Regions from separate parts of the Kitasatospora sp. NPDC053308 genome, predicted to be linked through region 1. Evidence: riboswitches for the same ligand, from Rfam matches in the RefSeq annotation. Region 1 holds a riboswitch; each other region holds the start of a gene.

Region 1 (4,700 bases):
CCAGGATCACCCAGGTGCCGCGCTTGCCCTCCAGGCGCCAGGCGGGGAGGTCGCCGAGTTCGCCGTCGACGACGGTGTCCGTGTAGGCGAGGCCGAGCGCCCGGGTCGGGTCGCCGAGGTGGACGCGCGGGGTGAAGCGGACCTCGGTGCCGGGCGCGAGGGTGCCCTGGTCGGCGCGGACCAGCCGGCGGGTGACGCTCTGCTCGTCGCTGTGCAGCACCTCCTCGACCACCGCGTGGCCGTCGTCGCCCCACTCGACCGCCCAGCGCCCGGGGCGCAGGCTCCCGGGACCGCGGGTGAAGGTGACCCGCCCGGCGCCGAGGCTCCTGACCAGGACCGGCCCGGACTCCTGGACGGCGGTCACCGGACGCACCATCCGCTCGGAGGCCCGGCGGCCGATCACCAGGACGACGGCCCCGGTCCCGACGGCGGCGGCAGCCACGGCGGCGGCGGTTCCCCAGCGCATATCGATCCCCGCTCTGTTGGTCACGGACCGGACGGTGTTCGTGCACCAGTCCACCGGCGCCCCGCCCGCCCGGCCACCGGGCTGGGCCGTCCGGGGTACGCGTGGCGGGGCCGGGCGGGGCCGGGTCGAGGGCGGGGCCGGACCGGGTCGAGGGCGGGTCAGTGCGGCGGGGGCCGGGGCGGGGCTTCGCGGGGTGCGGCGGTCAGGGCGTCTCGGCCGCCGTCTCGACGCCGAGGAGGTGCCAGAAGCGGGGGACGAGGTCGTCGGTGGCGGGGGCCTGGTCGGCGCGGGCGCTGCTGCCCCAGTGGGTGGGGACCTGGTGCTCCTGGTGGAGGGTGGCGAGGACGGCGGAGAGCGCCTCGGCGGGGGCGGGGACGATCCGGGCCAGGGCGCGGAGCTGGGGCTGCCAGCGGCCGCCGACGCACTGGCGGAGCAGGCTCTCCAGGGCCTCCTCGCGACCGGTGGCCGCGACGAGCTCGGGCAGGCTCAGGCCGAGGACCTGGGCGAGGGCGGCGGTCTGGTCCTCGTCGCCCTCCCACCGCCCGGTCAGTTCGGCCCGCTGGTAGGCGGTGAGGGTGGTGCCGGTGCGTTCGGCGACGGTGCCCTGCGGGAGTTCGCGGGCGACCCGGTGGTCGCGCAGCAGCACGGGGCGGGCGTCCATCAGCTGGACGGTGGGGCACCAGAGGGCGCGGGCGAGGGCGATGAGCTCCGTTTCACTGGGGCGCAGCCGGCCGTCCTCCCAGGCGAGGACGTGGCCGGGCAGCAGCCGGACGCCGTTCGCGGCCATGCCCTCCGCGACCTGTTCGGGGGTCAGGCCGAGTCCTGAGCGGTGGGAGCGGGCGGCTGCGGGGGAGAACGGCACCGGGGGCGGGGCGGCGGGGGACTTTCTGCGGCGCATGCCCCCGAACGTAGGCGCGCGGCGGGGCGCGCCCCCACCGACCGAACGCACGAAGCGGCCGGTGCCGGGGCGGCGCCGCGCTGGGCGATCCCACAGGCTGTCAGGCGCTGTCGGTGCCCGGCCTCCGTGTGACCAACCCCTCCGTGACCTCGGTTGACTCCCGGTTCGGGCGCGTGATGGGATCCTGAGGCCAATCGGAGGCATGGAGAGGAAGCCGGTGCGAGTCCGGCGCGGTCCCGCCACTGTCACCGGGGAGCACGCTCGGAACTATCGCCACGGCGGGCCGTCAGAAGCCGCTGGAAGGCCCCGGGGGTGCGTCCGACCCGGAAGCCAGGAGACTCTCGCCCCCGTTACGTCGACCCAGGGCGCGGACCCTGAGTGAGGACACGCACGCGATGCAGGCTGCCCCGCCCGGCCGGACTCCGAGCTGCCTTCCGCCGTGCGGCCGATGACCGCCCGTGCGCTGACGCCGCGCCCCTCGCTCCTTGCCCCGGCCCGCCTCCCGGCCCGCGGCGCGGCCCGCCGGTCGGCCCGCGCCGCCGCGTTCGCGCTGGGCGCCGTCGCGGGCTACGCCGCCGACGCCCGCTTCGCCGACCCGCGCCGGGGCCACCCGGTGGCGCTCTTCGGCGCCGCCGCGACCCGGCTGGAGCGCCGGCTGTGGCGCGACGACCGGGCCGCCGGGGCCGGGTACACGGCGCTGTGCGTGGGCGCCGTCGCGGCGGGCGCGCTCGCCCTGGACCGTACGGTGGGCCGGCGTCCGCTGGGCCGGGCGGCGCTGGCCGCGGCCGCGACCTGGACGGTGCTCGGCGGCACTTCGCTGACCCGGGAGGCCCGCACCGTCGGCCGCTCGCTGAGGGACGGCGACCTGGCCGCCGCCCGGGAGCGGCTGCCGCACCTGTGCGGACGGGACCCGAGCGCGCTGGACGAGCAGCAGATCGCCCGCGCGGTGGTCGAGTCGGTGGCCGAGAACACCGCCGACGCCGTGGTCAACGCGCTGGTCTGGGGCGCCCTGGCGGGCACGCCCGGTCTGCTGGCGTTCCGCGCCGTGAACACCCTGGACGCCATGGTGGGCCACCGCTCGCCGCGGCACGCCCGGTTCGGCTGGGCCTCGGCCCGGCTGGACGACGTGGCGGGCTGGCCGGGCGCCCGGCTGACCGCGCTGCTGACCGTCGCCGCCGCCCCGCACCCCCGGACGGCCTGGCGGGTCTGGCGGCGCGACGGCTCCGCGCACCCGAGCCCGAACGCGGGTCAGGCGGAGTCGGCGTTCGCCGGCGCGGTGGGCGTACGGCTGGGCGGCGCGCTGCGGTACGGCACGAGGGTGGAGCACCGGCCGGTGCTGGGCGCGGAGCTGCGGCCGGTGACGGTCGACGACATCGAGCGGGCCTGCGCGCTCTCCCGGCGGGTGGGCGCGCTGGCACTGGGTACGACGGTCGCGGGGCATCTGGCGATCAGGGCGTTCCGCACGAGGAGGGGTGGGGCATGAGCAACGCGCTGCTGGTCGCCGGGACGACCTCGGACGCGGGCAAGAGCGTGGTGACGGCGGGCATCTGCCGCTGGCTGGCCCGCCAGGGCGTGCGGGTCGCGCCGTTCAAGGCGCAGAACATGTCGCTGAACTCCTTCGTCACCGCCGACGGGGCCGAGATCGGCCGCGCCCAGGCGATGCAGGCGCAGGCCGCCCGGGTGGAGCCGGAGGCGGCGATGAACCCGGTGCTGCTGAAGCCCGGCGCGGACGGCCGCAGCCAGGTGGTGCTGCTGGGCAGGCCGGTCGCCGAGGTGGGCGCGCTGGACTACCGCGAGCGCAAGCCCGTCCTGCTGGAGCGCGCGCTGGAGTGCCTGGCCGATCTGCGCCGGCGCTACGAGGTGGTGGTCTGCGAGGGCGCCGGATCGCCCGCCGAGATCAACCTGCGCGACCGGGACATCGCCAACATGGGCCTGGCCACGGCCGCCGGGCTGCCCGTGGTGGTGGTCGGGGACATCGACCGGGGCGGCGTGTTCGCGGCGATGTACGGGACGCTGGCGCTGCTGTCGGCGGAGGACCAGCGGCACGTGGCGGGCTGGTTCGTCAACAAGTTCCGCGGCGACGCCCGGCTGCTCGCGCCCGGACTGGAGATGCTGCACGGGCTGACCGGCCGTCCGGTGCTGGGCACCCTGCCGATGCTGTCCGGGCTGTGGCTGGACGCCGAGGACTCGCTGGACCTGTCGACCGTGGTGGACCGGGTGGACGGGCGCGGGCCGCTCGGCGCGGACGTGCTGCGGGTGGCCGTGGTGCGCTTCCCCCGGCTGTCCAACTTCACCGACCTGGACGCGCTGGCGCAGGAGCCGGGCGTGCTGGTGCGCTGGGCGACCCGGCCGGAGGAGCTCGCCGACGCCGACCTGGTGGTGCTGCCCGGCACCCGGGCCACCGTCGCGGACCTCGCCTGGCTGCGCGAGCGCGGCCTGGAGCCGGTGCTGAGCGCGCGGGCGGCGGCCGGGCGGCCGGTGCTCGGGGTGTGCGGCGGCTACCAGATGCTGGCGCGCGGGATCGTCGACGAGGTGGAGTCCAGGGCGGGCGCCGTCGACGGGCTGGGGCTGCTGCCGACGCACGTGCGGTTCGGCGCCGAGAAGGTGCTGGCCCGTCCGGTCGGCGAGGCGTACGGGCAGCGGGTCGAGGGCTACGAGATCCACCACGGGGTGGTGGCCGTGGAGGGCGGGGAGACGTTCTTCTCCGACGGCCGGGGGCGGCCCCTGGACGGCTGCCGGGTGGGGGCGGTCTGGGGCACGACCTGGCACGGCGCGCTGGAGAACGACGGCTTCCGCCGCGAACTCCTGCGCGAGGTCGCCGAGTTGTCCGGACGGGCGTTCGTCCCGGCACCGGACACCTCCTTCGCCGCGGCGCGCGAGGCCCGGCTGGACCGGCTGGGCGACCTGATCGAGGAGCACGCGGACACCGACGCGCTGTGGAAGCTGATCGAGGGCGGGGTACCGGCGGCCGGATCGCTGCCGTTCCTGGCGCCCGGGGCACCTGGGAGTGACGCATGACCGACGTCCGCTATCCGTTCACCGCGATCGTCGGCATGGCCGACCTGCGGCTCGGGCTGCTGCTGAACGCCGTCTCCCCGGCCGTGGGCGGCGTGCTGGTGCGCGGCGAGAAGGGCACCGCGAAGTCCACCATGGTGCGCGCGCTGGCCGGCCTGCTGCCGTCCATCGCCGCGGTGGACGGCTGCCGCTTCGCCTGCGACCCGGCCGCGCCCGACCCGCAGTGCCCGGACGGGCCGCACTCCGCCGCCGGGAGCCACGAACGGCCCTCCCAGCTGGTGGAGTTGCCGGTCGGCGTGGCCGAGGACCGGATCGTCGGCT
Region 2 (4,700 bases), on a different contig from region 1:
TTGCCGCCCTCCAGCTTGAGGACCATGCCGTTCTTGAGATCGTTCGTGGAAGCCACGGGCGCACTTACTCCTGGATATAGCTGTCAAGGAACCAAGGGATTCGCGTCCTGCCGCCGACGGCCCACGGGGCCGCCGTCACAGGGCGAGGAGCTCCTTGGTGGTGATGGTGAGCAGCTCGGGCCCGCCCTCCTCGAGGGGGCGCACGACGAGCGTGTCCTCGATCCGGACCCCGCCCTTGCCCGGGAGGTGGACCCCTGGGCCGACGGTGACCGGCACGCGGCTGTCCAGTTTACCCATGTCCGACGGGCCGAGGCGCGGCGCCTCCCTGATCTCCAGTCCGATGCCGTGGCCCACCGGGTGCGGGGAGGCCTCGGTGTGGCCCGCCGCCTCCAGGACCTGCCGGGCGGCCCGGTCGGGCACGCACTGCTCCACACCCGGTCCGAGCGCCTCCCGCCCGGCCCGCTGGGCGCGGAACACGAGCCGGTGCAGCTCCACCTGCCAGGGCGCCGGCGCCGCTCCGATCACGAAGGTGCGGGCGGTGGAGACGCCGTAGCCGCGGTACTGCGCGCCCATCACGACGGTCAGGAAGTCGCCCTCCTCCACCCGGCGGTCGGTCGGCTGGTGGGCGGCCTGCCCGGAGTGGCTGCCGGTGCCGACCGAGACCGGGAAGGCCGCCCGGTCGGCGCCGTGGTCGATCATCCGGCGCTCCAGCTCCATCGCCAGGTGGCGCTCGGTGCGGCCGACCAGGATCGACTCCAGCAGCTCGCCGAGCGCCTGGTCGGCGATCTCCGCGGCGATCCGCAGGTCGGCGATCTCGTGCTCGTCCTTGACCACCCGCAACCGCTCGACCACCTGGCCCAGGTCGGCCAGCCGGGCCTTCCCGGCCAGACCGGCCACCGCCCGGTGCCGGCTCACGGTCAGGTCGTGCTCCTCCACCGCCAGGCCCGCCACCCCGAAGGTCGCCGCGGCGGCCGCGGCGGCCAGCGCGGTGTCCGCCCCGCCGGCCACCGGCAGCTGGGTGACGTCCGGGGCGATCAGGTGCTCCCCGGAGTCGTCCGGCGGCAGGTCGTCCGGCAGCGCGAGCAGGGCGCGCTCCCTGGTCAGCAGCAACGTCGCCCCGCAGGGCGCGCAGCCCGTCAGATACCGCACGTTCGCCGCCCGGGTGATCAGCGCCGCATCGGCCCCGGCCGCACTGCAGTGCTCCCTCACCCGCTCCCGCCGCCCCGCGTACGCATCCGCCATGCGTCGAGCCTACGAACCCCCGGGCCGAACCGCCCGCCGAGCACCCCCGGGAATGGGCGGGTCCGGGCTCGTGTTGGGCAAGACGAACATGACTTCCATGTCGGGTGCGGTCCCGAACCGGCACCCCGGACCGAGGAGGACCCCGTGGCCCGCAGCGAACTGCGTCCCGTCGTCGAGCTCCGCTCCACCGCCGGCACCGGCTTCACGTACGTGACCCGCAAGAACCGCCGCAACGACCCGGACCGGATGGTCCTGCGCAAGTACGACCCGGTCGCGGCCCGGCACGTCGCCTTCCGCGAGGAGCGCTGAGCGGCACCGAGAACGCCGAACGGCGCCTCCCCGGGTGGGGGGGCGCCGTTCGGCGCGGCCGTCCGGGCGGCTCACGGCTCCCGGGGCGCCCAGCGGTTCTCGACCCGGGCGAGCTTCCAGTACCCGATCGCGACCGCCCAGACCACCACGAACAGCCCGGCGATGGCGTAGCCGACGTTGTCCAGCGAGATGTCCGCGATCCAGCCGGTCACCGGGTCGGTCAGGTCGAACTTCTCGTGCAGCACCCCGACCAGCTCGATCGTGCCGATGATGAACGCCACCGCGATCGACAACCCCGTGATGGTCAGGTTGTAGTACACCTTCCGCACCGGGTTGGAGAACGCCCACTGGTACGCGAAGTTCATGAACGTCCCGTCCAGCGTGTCGAACAGGCTCATCCCGGCCGCGAAGAGCAGCGGCAGGCAGACGATCGCGTACCAGGGCAGTCCGGAGGCCGCCCCCGAGCCGGCCATCACCATCAGGGTGACCTCGGTCGCGGTGTCGAAGCCCAGGCCCAGCACCATGCCGACCGGGAACATCTGCCCGGGCCGGGTGATCGAGCGGGTCGCCCGGTTCAGCACCCGGGCCATGAAGCCCCGCGAGTCGAGGTGCGCCTCCAGCTCCGCCTCGTCGTACTGCCCGGCCCGCATCGCCCGGAACACCTTGACGATGCCGAGCAGCGCCGCCAGGTTGAGCGCGCCGATCAGGTAGAGGAAGACGCCGGAGGTGGTCGTGCCCACCGCCCCGAGCCACTTGTGGGTGGTCGACTCGTCGTCCATCAGCGTGTTCGCCAGCTGCGCGCCGCCCGCCACCAGGGCCGCCATGAGGACGACCATCGAGGAGTGCCCGAGGGCGAACCAGAAGCCCACCGACACCGGCCGCTTCCCGTCCGCCATCAGCTTGCGGGTGGTGTTGTCGATCACCGCGATGTGGTCGGCGTCGAAGGCGTGCCGCATGCCGAGGGTGTACGCGGTGATGCCCAGGCCCACCCCGAAGACCTGGGTGCCCACCGCGTACCGTTCGGGTGCCACCAGGAAGACGAGGGTCCCGAAGGCCACCACGTGCATGGCCAGGATCACCCCCATCAGCCCGGCCGTGCGGACGGTGTCCTCGCGCTTCCATCTGAAGCCGGGCAGCACCGCGGGCGCCGCCTTCGCGTCGGCAGCGGCGGTTTCGGGCAGGGTCATCTGCGGATCACGCTCCAGCACCTCGTGGAATCAGTTCGTGAAGTGCCGTGGCCGGTCTCCTGGCTTACGGGAACACCCGTACCCGCCTTCCCGAGCGCGCGAGGCGCCCAGTGGCGTCGTGGGTACGGACTCCACTCCCCCGGAAGCCGGCGGAATGACCCGATCACAGTGGCGAGGGCCGCTCCGGACTCCGGACCCTGAGGGTCCGTCACCGGTCTTCCCGAGCACCACGGCGGGCTACACCGTAGGGGTCCCGTCCCGACCCATGCAAGGCTGCGCACCTGCGCAGGTGTTCAGGATCACAGCCGCCCGCCTGCAAGAATGTCCGCATGCATCTCGTACCGGCCGACCGCGCGGGCCACCGCACCATCGACGGGCACCGGGTCTGCGAGGCCATCGCCGCGATCGGCGACACCGCGCACGTCCGGTCCTGGGCCGAGCGGTTCTCCCTGCTCGCCGACCCTGGTCGGCTCGCCCTGCTGCTCGCCCTCCACCGGGCCGGACCGCTCGCCGTCACCGATCTCGCGGTCGCCACCGGCATGCGCGACCCCGCCGTCTCCCAGGCCCTGCGGCTGCTCCGCACGGCGGGCGTGGTCACCGGCGACAAGGACGGACGTGTGGTGCGCTACCGGCTCGTGGACGAGGACATGCGCCCCCTCCTCGACGAGTGCGCCGCCTCCGAGCACCACGAGCCCACCGCCGCGGCGGGCTGACCGACACTCGGCGAACAGCCCGCGGGCCGGTACCCGGATGAGTACGATCATGGCGTGCCGTCCCACCCCCACGCCTGGCCCGCCGACCGCTGGAACACCCGACCGGTCAAGGCCCGCGTGCTGGCGGTGGCCCGCACCCTCACCTCCGCCACCCGGGTCCTGGACGTCCTCGCCCTGCTGAACCCCGACGGCATCGCCCGCTACTTCACCGTCAACCCCGGCTCCGCCTTCGCCGACCGCGCCCTGGACGACTACCTGCGCGGACTGCCCGGCTTCACCCTGCTGGACTGGGAGGACGCCGTCCGGCACCGCTTCGACCTGGCCGTCGCCTGCGCCGTCCACTCCTCCATGCACCGCCTGGACGCCCGGCTCGTCGTCCTCCCGCACGGCGCCGGCTACAACCGGCTGGTCACCGAGTCCACCGGCGACACGGTCAGCGCCGCCGGCCTCTCCCGCAACGAACTCACCCACCAGGGACGGGTCTTCGTCGACGTCCTCGGCCTCTCCCACCCCGAGCAGCTGGACCGCCTGCGGGTCTCCTGCCCCGAGGCCCTGGACGTCGCCCGGGTGGTCGGCGACCCCTGCTTCGACCGGATGCTGCGCAGCCGGCGCTCCCGCGACGCCTACCGCGCCGCGCTCGGCGCCGTCGACGGCCGACGGCTCGTCGTCGTCGACTCCACCTGGAGCGAGCACTCGTTATTCGGCCGCCACCCCGACCTGCCGCAGCGACTGGTCCGCCGGCTGCCCGCCGACGAGTACACCGTGGCCGTCGTGCTGCACCCCAACATCTGGAGCCGGCACGACCCGGCGGCCCTGCTCGACGACGCCCGACGGATGGGCCTGCGACTCATCCCGCCCCACCGGGGCTGGCAGGCCGCGCTCGTCGCCGCCGACGTCATGATCGGCGACCACGGCTCGGTCTCCGTCTACGGCGCCGCGCTGGAGCGCCCCACGATGATCGTCGCCACCGGCGCCGCCGAACTCGACCCCGGGTCCCCCGGCTACGCCTTCGGCCAGAGCGCGCCCGTGCTCGACCCCGGCGGCGACCTCGCCGCCCAGCTCGAACACGCCCTCACCCGGGGCCCGTCCGACCAGGCCGACCTGACCGACGTCACCCACCGCTCGCTCGCCCACCGCGGCGAATCCGCGCGGCTGCTGCGCCCGTTGCTCTACTCCTTCCTCGACGGCCTCGACGAACCCGCCCACGAACCCGCCCTGCCGCCCTACCCGAAGCCCGCGCCCGACCCCG
Region 3 (4,700 bases), on a different contig from region 1:
GGAACACGCGTACGAATGACTCCGACACAAGAGCCTGCCACATCCCCGGCCTCGGCAGGCGAATCCACCGGGCCGGGGTGTCCCGGCAGGTCAGCCGACCGGGGTGCCCTGCGAACCGGGCGTCGCCGAGCCCGCGGCCTTGGCGCGCTGGAGCAGCTGGCCCTTCACGTGCTCGGCGAATCCGGAGGCCGCCGCCGTCGCGGTGGCGTCGGGGGCGTTGCCGCCCTTCACCGGGCCCTCGACCGTGAAGTAGGCGTACCGGCCCAGGCTGTTGTGCGTTCCGGTACAGCCCGGGTTGGCGCAGAACGCCGGGGCGCCGGGCGCGGGGAGGCCCTTGAGCTGGCCGGCGTAGTTCTTCATCGCGGTCTCGGCCTGGATCTTGTGGTCGAAGACGGCGACACCGACGGTCACCGCGCTGTCCCCCGAGACGTACGTCGCCCGGAGCACCTTCTGGCAGCCCTGGTCGCCGAGGACCTTGCCGAGCCCGCCGGTGGTGGAGTTCCCGTCCCAGCAGGGCTGGTCCAACGCGACCACGGTCCGGTTCCAGGTCGCACCGTTGATCGTCACCTGCAGCGCGGAGAACAGCGCCCCCGCGTCCTGCGGCGCCGGGTCGGTGGCGGCCTCCCAGATCGGCTTCGACGGGTCGTCCGGCTGGCTGCCCGGGCTCCCGCTCGCGCTGGACGGGCCGGGGGTGGGCTTGTCGGAGCCGGACGCCGTGGCCACCGGACCGGCGGTCTTCCCGGTGTCGTCCTTCTTGCCGAGGAGCAGCGCGCCGCCCGCGGCCAGGCCGCCGACCACGACGACCGCGATCGCGATGCCGATCACCTTCATCCGGCGCTTGCGCTTGGCGTCGGCCTCGTTGCGGTCCGCCAGCGCCGCCCAGTCCGGCTCGACGCGCTGCGGCGGCAGGGGCTGCTGGGGCGGCTGCTGCTGCCACTGCGCCTGCGGCGCCATCGGCTGAACCGGCTGGGGCACCGGCTGCGGCTGCGGCGCCACCGGCTGCGCCACTGGCGAGGGGACCGGCTGCGGCTGCGCGCCCGGCTGCTGGGGCTGGGTCAACGGTGGGACGGGCTGGGAAAGCGGCTGCGGGGACGGCACGACCGGCCCGTACGAAGCCGGCGGCGGCCCGAACCCACCGCTCGGCGGCGGCACCGGTCCCGGCACCGCCGGCTGCTGATTCTGTGCGCCCCCCGGCCCGGCGGGAGGCGTCCCCTGCGGCCCGTGCCCAGGTACGCCAGTTCCGTCGCTCATGCGCCCAGATCGTAGGGCATCATCCCGACCACCGATCGCCCGGTGACCGTTCCGTATCGAAACCAGGACTCCCGAGGCGCGGATCCGGACCGCCCGCGGCCGGGATCCGGGGGTTCCGCGGCTCGGAACCGGACCGCCCGAGCGCCGGGATCCGGCGTCCCGCGGCGGGCGTCCGAGGCAGCCGGAAGCCCCGCGCCGCGCCGCCCGCACGGTACCGCCGGTCATCGGTCCGACACACCGCGCCGCACTACATGTGGTGCCGCATCAGGGAGGCACCACTACATGTATGCTCACTCCTGCTGTCGATGCAGGGGAACCCGGTGGGAATCCGGGACTGCCCCGCAGCGGTGTGCGGGCGGCTGGAGCAGCCGTCCCCGCGAGTCCGATGACCTGCCGGCGGCCTGCGCCACGGCCCTCCCGCAGAGGCCGCGCCAGCACCAGCAGTACCCCTCCGGGCCTCGCGGGCGGGCCGGGGAGACACCGTCGCGCGACGCCGTCTGCGTTCGTGCCGTGCTCCCCTGCCCCGATCGGCCCGGTGACCCCGATCACCGCCGCCGATCGCCGCCAGGAGAGAGCGCCTTGACCACCGCTGCCTCAGCCACGCTGCCCGCCCAGGGCTCCGGTACCGCCTTCACCGACCCGACGGTCTCCGACCCCGGCGGCGCCCTGCTGCGGCTGCTCACCGACCGCAGCGCCGACCTCACCGAGGTCGACCCCGGCCATGTCGCCGCCGCCGCGCTGCGCGGCCGCCACGCCGGCTCGGACTTCGCCGAGCTGCGCGGGCTGGCCGTGGACGCCGCCGCGTCGATGATCGCCGAGGACCCCCAGTACTCGAAGCTGGCCGCCCGCCTGCTCGCCCTGGAGATCGTCGACGAGGCGAACAGCCAGGGCGCCACGTCCTTCTCCGCCTCGATCGCCGTCGGCCACGCCGAGGGCCTGATCGGCGACACCACGGCGGACTTCGTCGCCAAGCACGCCGCCGCGCTGGACGCCCTGATCGACGTCGAGGGCGACGACCGCTTCGAGTACTTCGGCCTGCGCACCGTGCAGTCGCGCTACCTGCTGCGCCACCCGATCACCCGCAAGGTGGTCGAGACCCCGCAGCACTTCCTGCTCCGCGTCGCCTGTGGCCTGGCGGTCGGCGACACCGAGCAGTCCGTGCGCGAGGTCGCCGAGCTGTACGGCCTGATGAGCCGGCTGGAGTACCTGACCTCCTCGCCGACGCTCTTCAACTCCGGCACCCGGCACCCGCAGATGTCGAGCTGCTACCTGCTCGACTCCCCGCTGGACAACCTGGACTCGATCTACAACCGCTACGCGCAGATCGCCCGGCTGTCCAAGCACGCCGGCGGCATCGGCCTGTCCTACTCGCGCATCCGCTCGCGCGGCAGCCTGATCCGCGGCACCAACGGCAAGTCCAACGGCATCGTGCCGTTCCTGCGCACCCTGGACTCCTCGGTCGCGGCCGTCAACCAGGGCGGCCGGCGCAAGGGCGCGGCCTGCGTCTACCTGGAGACCTGGCACGCCGACATCGAGGAGTTCCTGGAGCTCCGCGACAACACCGGCGAAGAGGCCCGCCGCACCCACAACCTCAACCTGGCGCACTGGATCCCGGACGAGTTCATGCGCCGGGTCAACGCCAACGCGGACTGGTCGCTGTTCTCCCCGGCCGACGTGCCCGAGCTGGTCGACCTGTGGGGCGCCGACTTCGACGAGGCGTACCGCAAGGCCGAGCAGGCCGGCAAGGCCGTCCGCACCATCCCGGCGCAGACCCTGTACGCCCGCATGATGCGCACCCTGGCGCAGACCGGCAACGGCTGGATGACCTTCAAGGACGCCTCCAACCGCGCCGCCAACCAGACCGCGCTGCCGGGCCGCACGGTGCACTCCTCCAACCTGTGCACGGAGATCCTGGAGGTCACGGACGACTCCGAGACCGCCGTCTGCAACCTCGGCTCGGTCAACCTGGGCGCCCACGTGGCCCCCGGCGCCACCGCCGACGACCTGCTCGGCGCCATGGACTGGGAGCGGCTGGACGCCACCGTGCGCACCGCCGTCACCTTCCTCGACCGCGTGGTGGACATCAACTTCTACCCGACCACCGAGGCCGGCACCTCCAACTCCCGCTGGCGCCCGGTCGGCCTCGGCGTGATGGGCCTGCAGGACGTCTTCTTCAAGCTGCGGATCGACTTCGACTCCGCCGAGGCGAAGACCCTCTCCACCCTCATCGCCGAGCGCATCATGCTCACCGCGTACGAGCGCTCCGCCGACCTGGCCGAGCAGCTCGGCCGCCACGAGGCGTACGGCGAGACCCGCGCCGCCCGCGGCGAGCTGCACATCGACCACTTCCCGACGGCCGCCCCGCAGTGGGCCGACCGCTGGACGGCGCTGCGCGCCCGGATCGCCGAGACCGGCCTGCGCAACTCGCTGCTGCTCGCGATCGCGCCGACCGCGACTATCGCGTCCATCGCCGGCGTGTACGAGTGCATCGAGCCGCAGGTGTCCAACCTGTTCAAGCGCGAGACGCTGAGCGGTGAGTTCCTGCAGGTCAACCCGTACCTGGTGCGCGAGCTCAAGGAGCTCGGCGTCTGGGACCAGCAGACCCGGGACGCCCTGCGCGACGCCAACGGCTCCGTGCAGGAGTTCACCTGGCTGCCCGCCGAGGTCCGTTCGCTCTACCGCACCGCGTGGGAGCTGCCGCAGCGCGCGCTGATCGACCTGGCCGCGGCCCGCATGCCGTACCTGGACCAGAGCCAGTCGCTGAACCTGTTCATGGCGGCGCCGACCATCGGCAAGCTCAGCTCGATGTACGCCTACGCGTGGAAGGTCGGTCTGAAGACCACCTACTACCTGCGCTCGCGCCCGGCCACCCGGATCGCCCAGGCCGCCTCCGGCGCCGCCCGCACCGCCGTGCCGGTTCCCGCCCCCACCATGACCCAGGCCGAACAGGACGCCATCGCCTGCTCCCTGGAGAACCCCGAGTCCTGCGAGGCCTGCCAGTGAGCACCCCGAACGAAGACCGCAAGATGCTGCTCGACCCCGGCTTCGAGCTGACCCTGCGCCCGATGCGCTACCCGTCGTTCTACGACCGGTACCGCGACGCGATCAAGAACACCTGGACCGTCGAGGAGGTGGACCTGCACTCCGACGTCGCCGACCTGGCGAAGCTCAGCGAGGGCGAGCGCCACCTGATCGGCCGGCTGGTCGCGTTCTTCGCGACCGGTGACTCGATCGTCGCCAACAACGTGGTGCTGAGCCTGTACAAGCACATCAACTCCCCGGAGGCGCGGCTGTACCTGTCGCGCCAGCTGTTCGAGGAGGCGGTGCACGTCCAGTTCTACCTGACGCTGCTGGACACCTACCTCCCGGACCCGGAGGACCGCGCGGCGGCCTTCGCCGCGGTGGAGAACATCCCCTCCATCGCGCAGAAGGCGAAGTTCTGCTTCAAG

The links. A riboswitch is a leader RNA that binds a small molecule or an ion and turns the genes downstream of it on or off. The one in region 1 is predicted to bind cobalamin.
Region 2: it holds a riboswitch for cobalamin, as region 1 does, so the genes downstream of both, nicT (Nickel transporter NicT) here and ACZ6Y7_RS19765 (cobalamin biosynthesis protein) in region 1, are expected to answer to the same signal.
Region 3: it holds a riboswitch for cobalamin, as region 1 does, so the genes downstream of both, ACZ6Y7_RS14470 (ribonucleoside-diphosphate reductase subunit alpha) here and ACZ6Y7_RS19765 (cobalamin biosynthesis protein) in region 1, are expected to answer to the same signal.

Annotation. Positions count from the first base shown of each region.
Region 1 covers NZ_JBVJJY010000008.1:77,212-81,911, forward strand. Annotated here, with positions in the region: gene ACZ6Y7_RS19755 (alpha/beta hydrolase family protein) at 1-490, opposite strand, end outside; gene ACZ6Y7_RS19760 (helix-turn-helix domain-containing protein) at 669-1,364, opposite strand; cobalamin riboswitch at 1,573-1,704, shown strand; gene ACZ6Y7_RS19765 (cobalamin biosynthesis protein) at 1,813-2,847, shown strand; gene ACZ6Y7_RS19770 (cobyric acid synthase) at 2,844-4,382, shown strand; gene ACZ6Y7_RS19775 (putative cobaltochelatase) at 4,379-4,700, shown strand, end outside.
Region 2 covers NZ_JBVJJY010000017.1:55,963-60,662, forward strand. Annotated here, with positions in the region: gene efp (elongation factor P) at 1-56, opposite strand, end outside; gene ACZ6Y7_RS29690 (M24 family metallopeptidase) at 136-1,242, opposite strand; gene rpmG (50S ribosomal protein L33) at 1,387-1,551, shown strand; gene nicT (Nickel transporter NicT) at 1,623-2,738, opposite strand; cobalamin riboswitch at 2,771-2,985, opposite strand; gene ACZ6Y7_RS29705 (ArsR/SmtB family transcription factor) at 3,068-3,451, shown strand; gene ACZ6Y7_RS29710 (hypothetical protein) at 3,506-4,700, shown strand, end outside.
Region 3 covers NZ_JBVJJY010000005.1:242,875-247,574, reverse strand. Annotated here, with positions in the region: gene ACZ6Y7_RS14475 (hypothetical protein) at 91-1,059, opposite strand; cobalamin riboswitch at 1,532-1,663, shown strand; gene ACZ6Y7_RS14470 (ribonucleoside-diphosphate reductase subunit alpha) at 1,855-4,254, shown strand; gene ACZ6Y7_RS14465 (ribonucleotide-diphosphate reductase subunit beta) at 4,278-4,700, shown strand, end outside.